DNA from 2 places in the Ensifer sp. Root954 genome. Region 2 is predicted to be linked to the other one. Evidence: riboswitches for the same ligand, from Rfam matches in the RefSeq annotation. Region 2 holds a riboswitch; the other holds the start of a gene.
What was found. A riboswitch is a leader RNA that binds a small molecule or an ion and turns the genes downstream of it on or off. The one in region 2 is predicted to bind thiamine pyrophosphate.
Positions count from the first base shown of each region.

Region 1: another riboswitch for thiamine pyrophosphate. It lies ahead of thiO (glycine oxidase ThiO); the one in region 2 lies ahead of thiD (bifunctional hydroxymethylpyrimidine kinase/phosphomethylpyrimidine kinase).

Region 1 covers NZ_LMJM01000001.1:252,489-256,459, reverse strand. The annotation lists gene ASE71_RS01070 (thiazole synthase) at 1-542, opposite strand, end outside; gene thiS (sulfur carrier protein ThiS) at 546-743, opposite strand; gene thiO (glycine oxidase ThiO) at 740-1,711, opposite strand; TPP riboswitch at 1,873-1,993, opposite strand; gene bioB (biotin synthase BioB) at 2,419-3,435, shown strand; gene ASE71_RS01050 (8-amino-7-oxononanoate synthase) at 3,432-3,971, shown strand, end outside.
Region 2 covers NZ_LMJM01000045.1:112,097-116,067, forward strand. The annotation lists gene rfbD (dTDP-4-dehydrorhamnose reductase) at 1-177, opposite strand, end outside; gene rfbB (dTDP-glucose 4,6-dehydratase) at 174-1,235, opposite strand; gene rfbC (dTDP-4-dehydrorhamnose 3,5-epimerase) at 1,271-1,834, opposite strand; TPP riboswitch at 2,069-2,172, shown strand; gene thiD (bifunctional hydroxymethylpyrimidine kinase/phosphomethylpyrimidine kinase) at 2,290-3,126, shown strand; gene ASE71_RS25695 (glycosyltransferase family 4 protein) at 3,193-3,971, opposite strand, start outside.

The DNA.
Region 1 (3,971 bases), on a different contig from region 2:
ATCAGCGGCACATCGGGAAAGTTGGCCCGCACTGCCCTGAGCGCCTGGATGTTCTGCGGCCCCATGGCGCTGCCGATCGGCGCGCACCAGGGCATCAGCACCTTGCAGCCGGCTTCCACGAGCCGTTCGGCAACCACGAGATCATCCGTGGTGTAGGGAAAGACTTCGAACCCTTCGGCCGAGAGGATGCGCGCCGCCTCGACCAGGCCGAAGACATCGGGCTGCAGCGTATCGTGGTGGCCGATCACTTCGAGTTTCAGCCAGTTGGTGCCGAAGACCTCGCGCGCCATCTTGGCCGTCAGCACCGCCTCTGACACCGAGTGGCAGCCGGCGGTGTTCGGCAGCACGTGCACGCCGAGCGCCCGGATCAGTTCGAAGAAGGCGCCGCCCTGGCGGCCTCCGGCGGTTTCGCGCCGGAGCGAGACCGTGACGATCTCAGTGCCTGACGATCGCACCGCATCTTCCAGAACGGCGGGGGAGGGGTAGCGGGCGGTGCCGAGCAGCAACCGTGAGCGCAGGTCCTGTCCATAAAGCGTCAGCATGTCTCAGCCTCCTTTCATCGGCGAGAGAATTTCGATCCGGTCCCGGTCGCTGAGCGCATGACCCGAACGGTCGGCCCGGTGCACCAGTTCGCCGTTGACGGCGGTGGCGAGCCAGTCGCCTTCGAAATCAAGGGCGGCCAGAAGCTCGGTGAGGGTGGTGACGGCGAGGTCGTGATCCTCGCCATTGACGGTCAGTCTCATGCGGCATCTCCCTTCAGGTCCTGCGCAAGCGCGAGGTCGGCTGCTTCCGCCGCCAGGGCCGGCGAAAGCAGGAAGCCATGGCGGTAAAGTCCGTTGATCGTGATGGTCTGCCCGGTGCGCAGGGCGCGCGGCAGGTTGTTGGCGAAGGCGGGGCGGACGCCGGCGCCGGTTTCGACGAGGCGCGCTTCGCCGAAGGCCGGATGCAGCGCATAGGCGGCGTTCAGCAGTTCCATGAGGGAGCGGGCGGTGATCGGTCCGCCGTCATCCGTCTCGATCATCGTAGCCCCGCACATGAAGAGGCCGCCGCCGCGCGGCACGATGTAGAGCGGGATGCGGGGATGAATGAGCCTGACCGGCCGCGACAGTTCCACGTCGCTTGTCTGCAGGTAGAGCATTTCACCGCGCACGCCCCGCAGGCCCCGCGTTTCGCCGATGCGTGCCGCGCCGGCGCAGTCGGCGACGAGATCGTGGTGGCCATCGTCGCTCGTCTCATCGAGGAAGGTGACGCCGTGATCGACAAGCTTCTGCCGCAACCGGCTCAGCGCCCGGCGCGGGTCGAGATGCGCCTCACCGGGAAAAAACAGCGCCTCGCGGAAACGTCCGGCAAGCGCCGGTTCCAGCCGTTCGATCGCGGCGGCGTCGAGCCATTCGAAGCCGGAGGTGCGTGAGGCAAAGCGCTTGAGTTCGCCCGCATCCCGTGGCGGGGCGACGACAAGCGTGCCGTTTCGGGAAACCTCGCCTGGCAGGGCGTCGTCCCACCAGTCGATGGCGCCGATGCCCTTCGTCAGCACCACCTCTTCGGCGCTTTCGCGTTCGCACCAGGGTGCCAGCATGCCGCCGGCAAACCAGGAGGCCGCGCCGGCAAAGCCTGGTTTTTGCTCGACAACCGTCACCGCGACACCGCGGGCGCTAAGTTCATGCGCCAGACAGAGCCCTGCGACGCCGGCACCTTTGACGAGGATCCGCATGGCTCAGTGTTCCCGCGAGGCGTGGGCGGGCCGTCGTGAGGGAAGCGGGATGGTGTTGGCGGTGTGCATGCCGAGGCTCCGATTGTGGAGACCCAGTTCACGAGCGAAGGAAGGGGAAGGACGCCTTGCCGTTGAATGGTCGCGTGAAGGCGACGTTTGCGGCAGCGATGTCTGCACCGTCCCTACGCCAGTATGAACTGGATCAGGTTCAACGGGTCACTGCGCCGCGCAAACCGCATAGCAGAATCTCAGCCCCTTGGCGGGACACCCCTGGTGAATGCAACAAGCTGACCGTTCGGGGCGGTTTTTGTCAAGAGCCAGCATTCGTGTGCTATGTGATCTCATCTGCCGAAAAAATTATCTATAATTTTGCGACGAGAAAGCGGAAGCGTTGGCGGCGTGATGAAAGGAGGTGGGGCAACCGGGTGGAGCGGGTCGAAAAACACCGGAGAAGCCCAGCCGCGTCCTTGTTTCTCGGGTGCGGTACGCCCGATTTCGGAAATGGGAGCTGCGACCGATTGATTGGTGATTGGTGCCCCGTCTCGGCGGTTTCCAGATTCGTTCACGGTCAAAAATGCAACCATAAGGGTATGCGATAACAGAAACTCTCCATTTGGGTGCTTGCGAACTTCGCTGGTCGATAAAATTATAGATAATATCAGATTCTATCTATTTCGCATTTGCAATGACCTGGAGGACGAGCCGAAATGCTGGACGGAACCCTATCAACTGGCGCTAATTTTACCCCGGGCGACGCGGGCGAATCCCGCTGGACCCAAGCGGAAGCTGAAAAAATCTATAATTTGCCGTTCAACGATTTGCTCTACCGCGCACACACGGTCCATCGTGCGCAGTTCGATCCCAACGCCATCCAGATGAGCCGGCTGCTCTCGATCAAGACCGGAGGCTGCGCCGAGGATTGCGGCTATTGCAGCCAGTCCGCCCACTATCCGACCGGGCTCAAGGCATCGAAGCTGATGGAGGTCGAGCGTGTGCTTGCCGAGGCGCGACAGGCGCGCGACGGCGGTGCGACGCGCTATTGCATGGGGGCCGCCTGGCGCAGCCCGAAGGACCGCGACATGGACGCGATCGTCGCCATGATCGGCGGTGTGCGGGCGCTTGGCATGGAAACCTGCATGACGCTCGGGATGCTGACGCCGGACCAGTCCGCACGGCTCGCCGAGGCCGGGCTCGACTACTACAACCACAATGTCGATACCTCCGAACGCTTCTACGGAGAGATTATCACCACCCGCAGCTTTGCCGACCGGCTGGAGACGCTCGCGAATGTCCGCGACGCCGGCATCAAGGTCTGCGCCGGTGGCATTCTCGGCATGGGCGAAACCGCCGACGATCGGATCTCCATGCTGGTGACGCTCGCCAATCTGCCGGTGCCGCCCGAAAGCGTGCCGATCAACATGCTGATCCCGATCCCGGGCTCGAAGCTGGCCGATGCAGCGCCCGTCGATCCGATCGATTTCGTCCGCACCATCGCACTTGCCCGCATCCTGATGCCGCTATCGCATGTCCGGCTTTCGGCCGGCCGGACCGACATGAGCGACGAGACGCAGGCGCTCTGTTTCTTCGCCGGCGCCAATTCGATCTTTGTCGGCGAAACCCTGCTGACCGCCGACAATCCCGGCGAGGACCATGATGCGGCGCTCTTCCGACGCCTGGGGTTGAAGCCGATGGCTCCGGCGGCAAGGCAGGATGCGGCCGAATGACCCTGGGTCTGTTTGCGCGCTATGAGAAGACGCTGGAGGGCCTTGATCGCAAGGGCCGCCGGCGCGCACTTGCCACCGCTGGCGGCCTGGATTTTACCTCGAACGACTACCTGGCGCTCGCCGCTTCGACGCGGCTGAAGGCGGCGATAACGGGTGCCATCGCGCGCGGCGTGCCGGTCGGCTCCGGCGGCTCACGGCTGTTGCGCGGCAATCACGAAGAACACGAGGCGCTTGAGGCGGAAGCGGCCACCTTCTTCGGCGCGGAACGAATGCTCTTCTTCGGCAGCGGCTATGCCGCCAATGCTGCCCTGTTTTCGACGCTGCCGCAGCGCGACGACCTCATCGTCCACGATGCCCTGATCCATGCGAGCGCCCATGAAGGCATCGCTGCGAGCAAGGCCGATTCGGTTGCGGCAGCGCACAACGATATCGACGCCTTTGCCGATGCGATCGGCCAATGGCGCCGCGCCGGCGGCACAGGGCGCCCGTGGATTGCCGTCGAAAGCCTCTATTCGATGGATGGCGATCGGGCGCCG
Region 2 (3,971 bases):
CACGTCAGGAGCTGCTGCCCTTATGACACCGTCTATGCAACTCGGATCCTTCAGATCTAGTTGCGGGCGACCGAGCGGAATGACTTCAAAGTCGCTGCGGCCATTCCCTTGCTCGACAAACGACTGAACAACCTGGCCCTTCAGGCCCGTGACAACGATGCGTGGAATCTGGTTCATTGCCCAACACCAGACTGCAGCACACCCAGGCGCACCCCGTCATATCCCTTGCGAAGAGGGCGCCACCACCATTCGTTGTCTAAGTACCAGCGGATCGTCTTCTCAATTCCGCTTTCAAAGCTGTCTTCCGCCTTCCAGCCGAGCTCCTCTTCCAGTTTCGTCGCATCGATAGCGTAGCGCAAATCGTGCCCCGGCCTGTCATCGACAAATTGAATGAGCTCTTTCCGTGGACAGTATGCGGGGACCAGCATGTCGAGTGTGGCGCAGATGCGCCTGACTACATCGAGGTTCCGCCGCTCGTTGCGTCCCCCGACATTGTAAGTCTCGCCAATTCTACCGCGCTCCGCGATCAGGTCGAGCGCGCGGGCATTGTCATCGACGAAGAGCCAGTCGCGAATGTTCGTGCCGTCGCCATAGATCGAGAGTGGCTTGCCTTCGAGCGCGTTCAGGATGGTCAGCGGGATCAGCTTTTCGGGGAAGTGATAGGGACCGTAGTTGTTTGAGCAGTTGGACACCAAGATGGGCATGCCATAGGTGCGTGCCCATGCTTTGGCGAGATGATCGGAAGCGGCCTTCGAAGCCGAATAAGGGGAGCTTGGATCATACCGCGTCTCCTCGGAAAACAGCTGCGCGTCCGCGAGCGAGCCGTACACTTCATCCGTTGAAACGTGAAGAAAGCGAAACCTGCGCTTGCCCTCCTCCTTCATGGACTGCCAATATGCCCTTGCGCATTCCAGCAGGTTGAACGTTCCAAGAACGTTCGTTTCGATGAAATCCCTTGCTCCAGTAATTGAGCGGTCGACATGACTCTCGGCAGCGAGATGCATGACGCGATCGGGCCTGAATGTGGAGAAGGCATCGGCAATAGCCCGCCCATCGCATATGTCAGCCCTGAGAAAGCGATATGATGGGTTGTTTGCGACGGACCTTAGGGAGCTAAGGGTTCCTGCGTAGGTCAGTTTGTCTACGTTCAACACGTCATATCCCCTGTCGATAATGAGGTGTCGAATAACCGCTGAACCAATAAAGCCAGCCCCGCCAGTGACAAGTACACGCATAACTCAGCGAAGTCCTTTTATGATCAACATCGAGACTAAGCTTCTCGTCCGAGCGTAGCGCGTAGATTGGAGAGTTTTGGCTGATCCCTGTCCTTGTCCGACAGGATGGCGTTACTCGGGGGCACGGGCCAGTTTATCCCGAGTTCTGGGTCGTTCCAGAGAAGCCCACGATCATGCTCAGGGCTGTAGTAATCGGTCACTTTGTAGCTGACTACGGTCGACGGTTTCAGGGTGCAAAAGCCGTGAGCGAAACCCGGCGGAATCCAGAGCTGGTGACCGTTTTCTTCCGAAAGCTCAGCGGCTACGAACTTCCCGTAGGTCTGTGATCCGCGTCGAAGGTCCACCGCCACATCCCAAAGGGCGCCGGCGATACAAGAAACCAGTTTTCCCTGTGCTCGCGGCGCCAGTTGGAAATGCAGTCCGCGCACAGTGCCGTCTTCAAGTGACAGCGATTGATTGTCCTGAACGAAAGAGTACGTACCGACGACCTCGGCGAACCAATCAGCCCGAAAGGTCTCAGCGAAGTAGCCACGCGCGTCGATCAATCGCTTGGGCTTGATCAAGAAAACGGAGGGAATAGCCGTTTCTTCGATCTTCATTGTATATTCCTCCGTCGCCGCGGCCTATGTGCAAAATAATACGCCGATCGTGGCGTGCTAACGTTGTTTTTCGCCTTGATCATTTCCGATCCCGGATAAGCAGGCTCATGAAGTGGAAGTATTATTCCGTGGCCTGTCACTTGACGGCTTGCTCCGCAGCGCCTGTGTCGAAAAGCGCGGCGTCTATCCGCGGTATCGGCCAATTGACATCCCCGCCCACGCTCCCCTAGCATCCCACCCGCCGAGGGGAGCACTGTAACGGTGCTGAGATGGCGGTGAGCCAGACCCTTGAACCTGATCCGGATCATACCGGCGTAGGAACGGCAAGGGCCCTTCTGCTCACCAGCCGTCTTTGCGCTTACCGATCGGATCTCCGTCCATTTCCGGGAGGTCGCTTTGCTCGTGTCTGTTTTTGACTCAATCCAAAAAGGCTCAAGGCTCATGCAGGTGGGGCGATGACCGCGATCGCCGTTACCATCGCAGGTTCGGATTCCGGCGGCGGGGCCGGCATCCAGGCGGATCTGAAGACGTTCTCGGCGCTCGGAGTTTATGGCGCAAGCGTGATCACCGCGGTCACGGCGCAGAACACCCGCGGGGTTTCTGCGGTTGAGGATATCTCCGAAACCGTGGTTGCCGCTCAGATCGACGCCGTGTTTTCGGATCTCGCCATCGGTGCGGTGAAGATCGGAATGGTGTCGCGGCGCGAGACGATCGCGGTGATCGCGGCTGGTCTGAAGCGCTACGACCGGCTGGCTGTCATCGACCCGGTGATGGTGGCGACCTCGGGCGATCACTTGATGCAGCCGGACGCGGTCGCGACGCTCAAGGAGGAGTTGTTGCGGCTCGCGCTCATTCTGACGCCGAACCTGCCCGAGGCGGCGCTGTTGACCGGACGCGGGATCGCCGAAACCGAAACCGAGATCGCGCGCCAGGCCGAGATGCTTCTGAAACTCGGCGCCCGTTCGGTGCTGATGAAAGGCGGGCATGCAGAGGGAAGAGTTGCGATCGATATCCTCTATAGCGGGGGAACGGTCCTGCAACTGTCGCGGCCGCGGATCGAAACCAGGAACGATCACGGCACCGGGTGCACCCTCTCGGCTGCAATCGCTGCGGGTCTTGCCAAGGGGAGGCCGATCGAGGATGCGGTCGTCGCTGCCAAGGCCTATTTGCATGATGCGCTGGTCGCTGCCGATCGTCTGACCATCGGACAGGGGCGGGGGCCGGTGCATCATTTTCATCATTGGTGGGGCGATAGCCGCAGCAAGAGCACAGCGTCTTCGGAAGGGGCCTAAGCAGACGGCCGCCTCGGACGAATGACTCAGTATGGCTTTCCGCGGTAGCATGGCGTTCATTGCACCTCAGGCCACTGCCGCGCTCGGCGCAGCCGGTTGCTCGCCCTTGAGCATCTTGCGATAGAGCGCCACATGCTCGCGCGCGCAGTCGACATGGCTCGTCGGTCGCCGGAGCGTTGCCCGCAGATTGTCCCATGATCGCGGCGTGCTCAGCACGTCTATAAGGCGGTCTGCAAGGTCTTGTGCGCTGCCGGCGCGGAAGTGATAGCCATCCAGCCGGTCGCGAACCTTTTCGGCCATGCCGCCGATGTCTGAACACAGGATCGGCCGACCGTGATGCAACGCCTCCTGGATGACGACGGGCGAATTTTCCCACCAGACCGAGGGCATTACCACCCAGTCGACCGAGCGCATCAGCCGCGGCATGTCCTGGTTCTGGTAGGCGCCGTAGAAGCGGACGCGGTGACCGGCGTCCTCGATCAGTTTAGCCACCTTCTCCTGATAGTCCTTCGGCTGACGCTCGAGGTTGCCGCCGAAGATCATCAGTGAGGAATCGTCGCCCCAGATGTCGCCGGGCACGCGCGATACCGCGTCGATCAACACATGAACGCCCTTGAACGGTGTCATCTGCCCGAAATAGGCAAAACGGTTGCGCCGGGCCGTCGGCGACGGCAATTCGCGGGCCGGCGCCTTGTCGCCCATGACGATGCCGTTCTCGATGACGAAGATCTTTGCGGCTTCAAGACCCCATTCGACATAGCGGTTGGCGAGAAAGGCACTCGGCGCGATGAAGGCATCGGCGAGATTGAGCATGCCGCGCACGAACTGTTCGCGGCGAACGAACC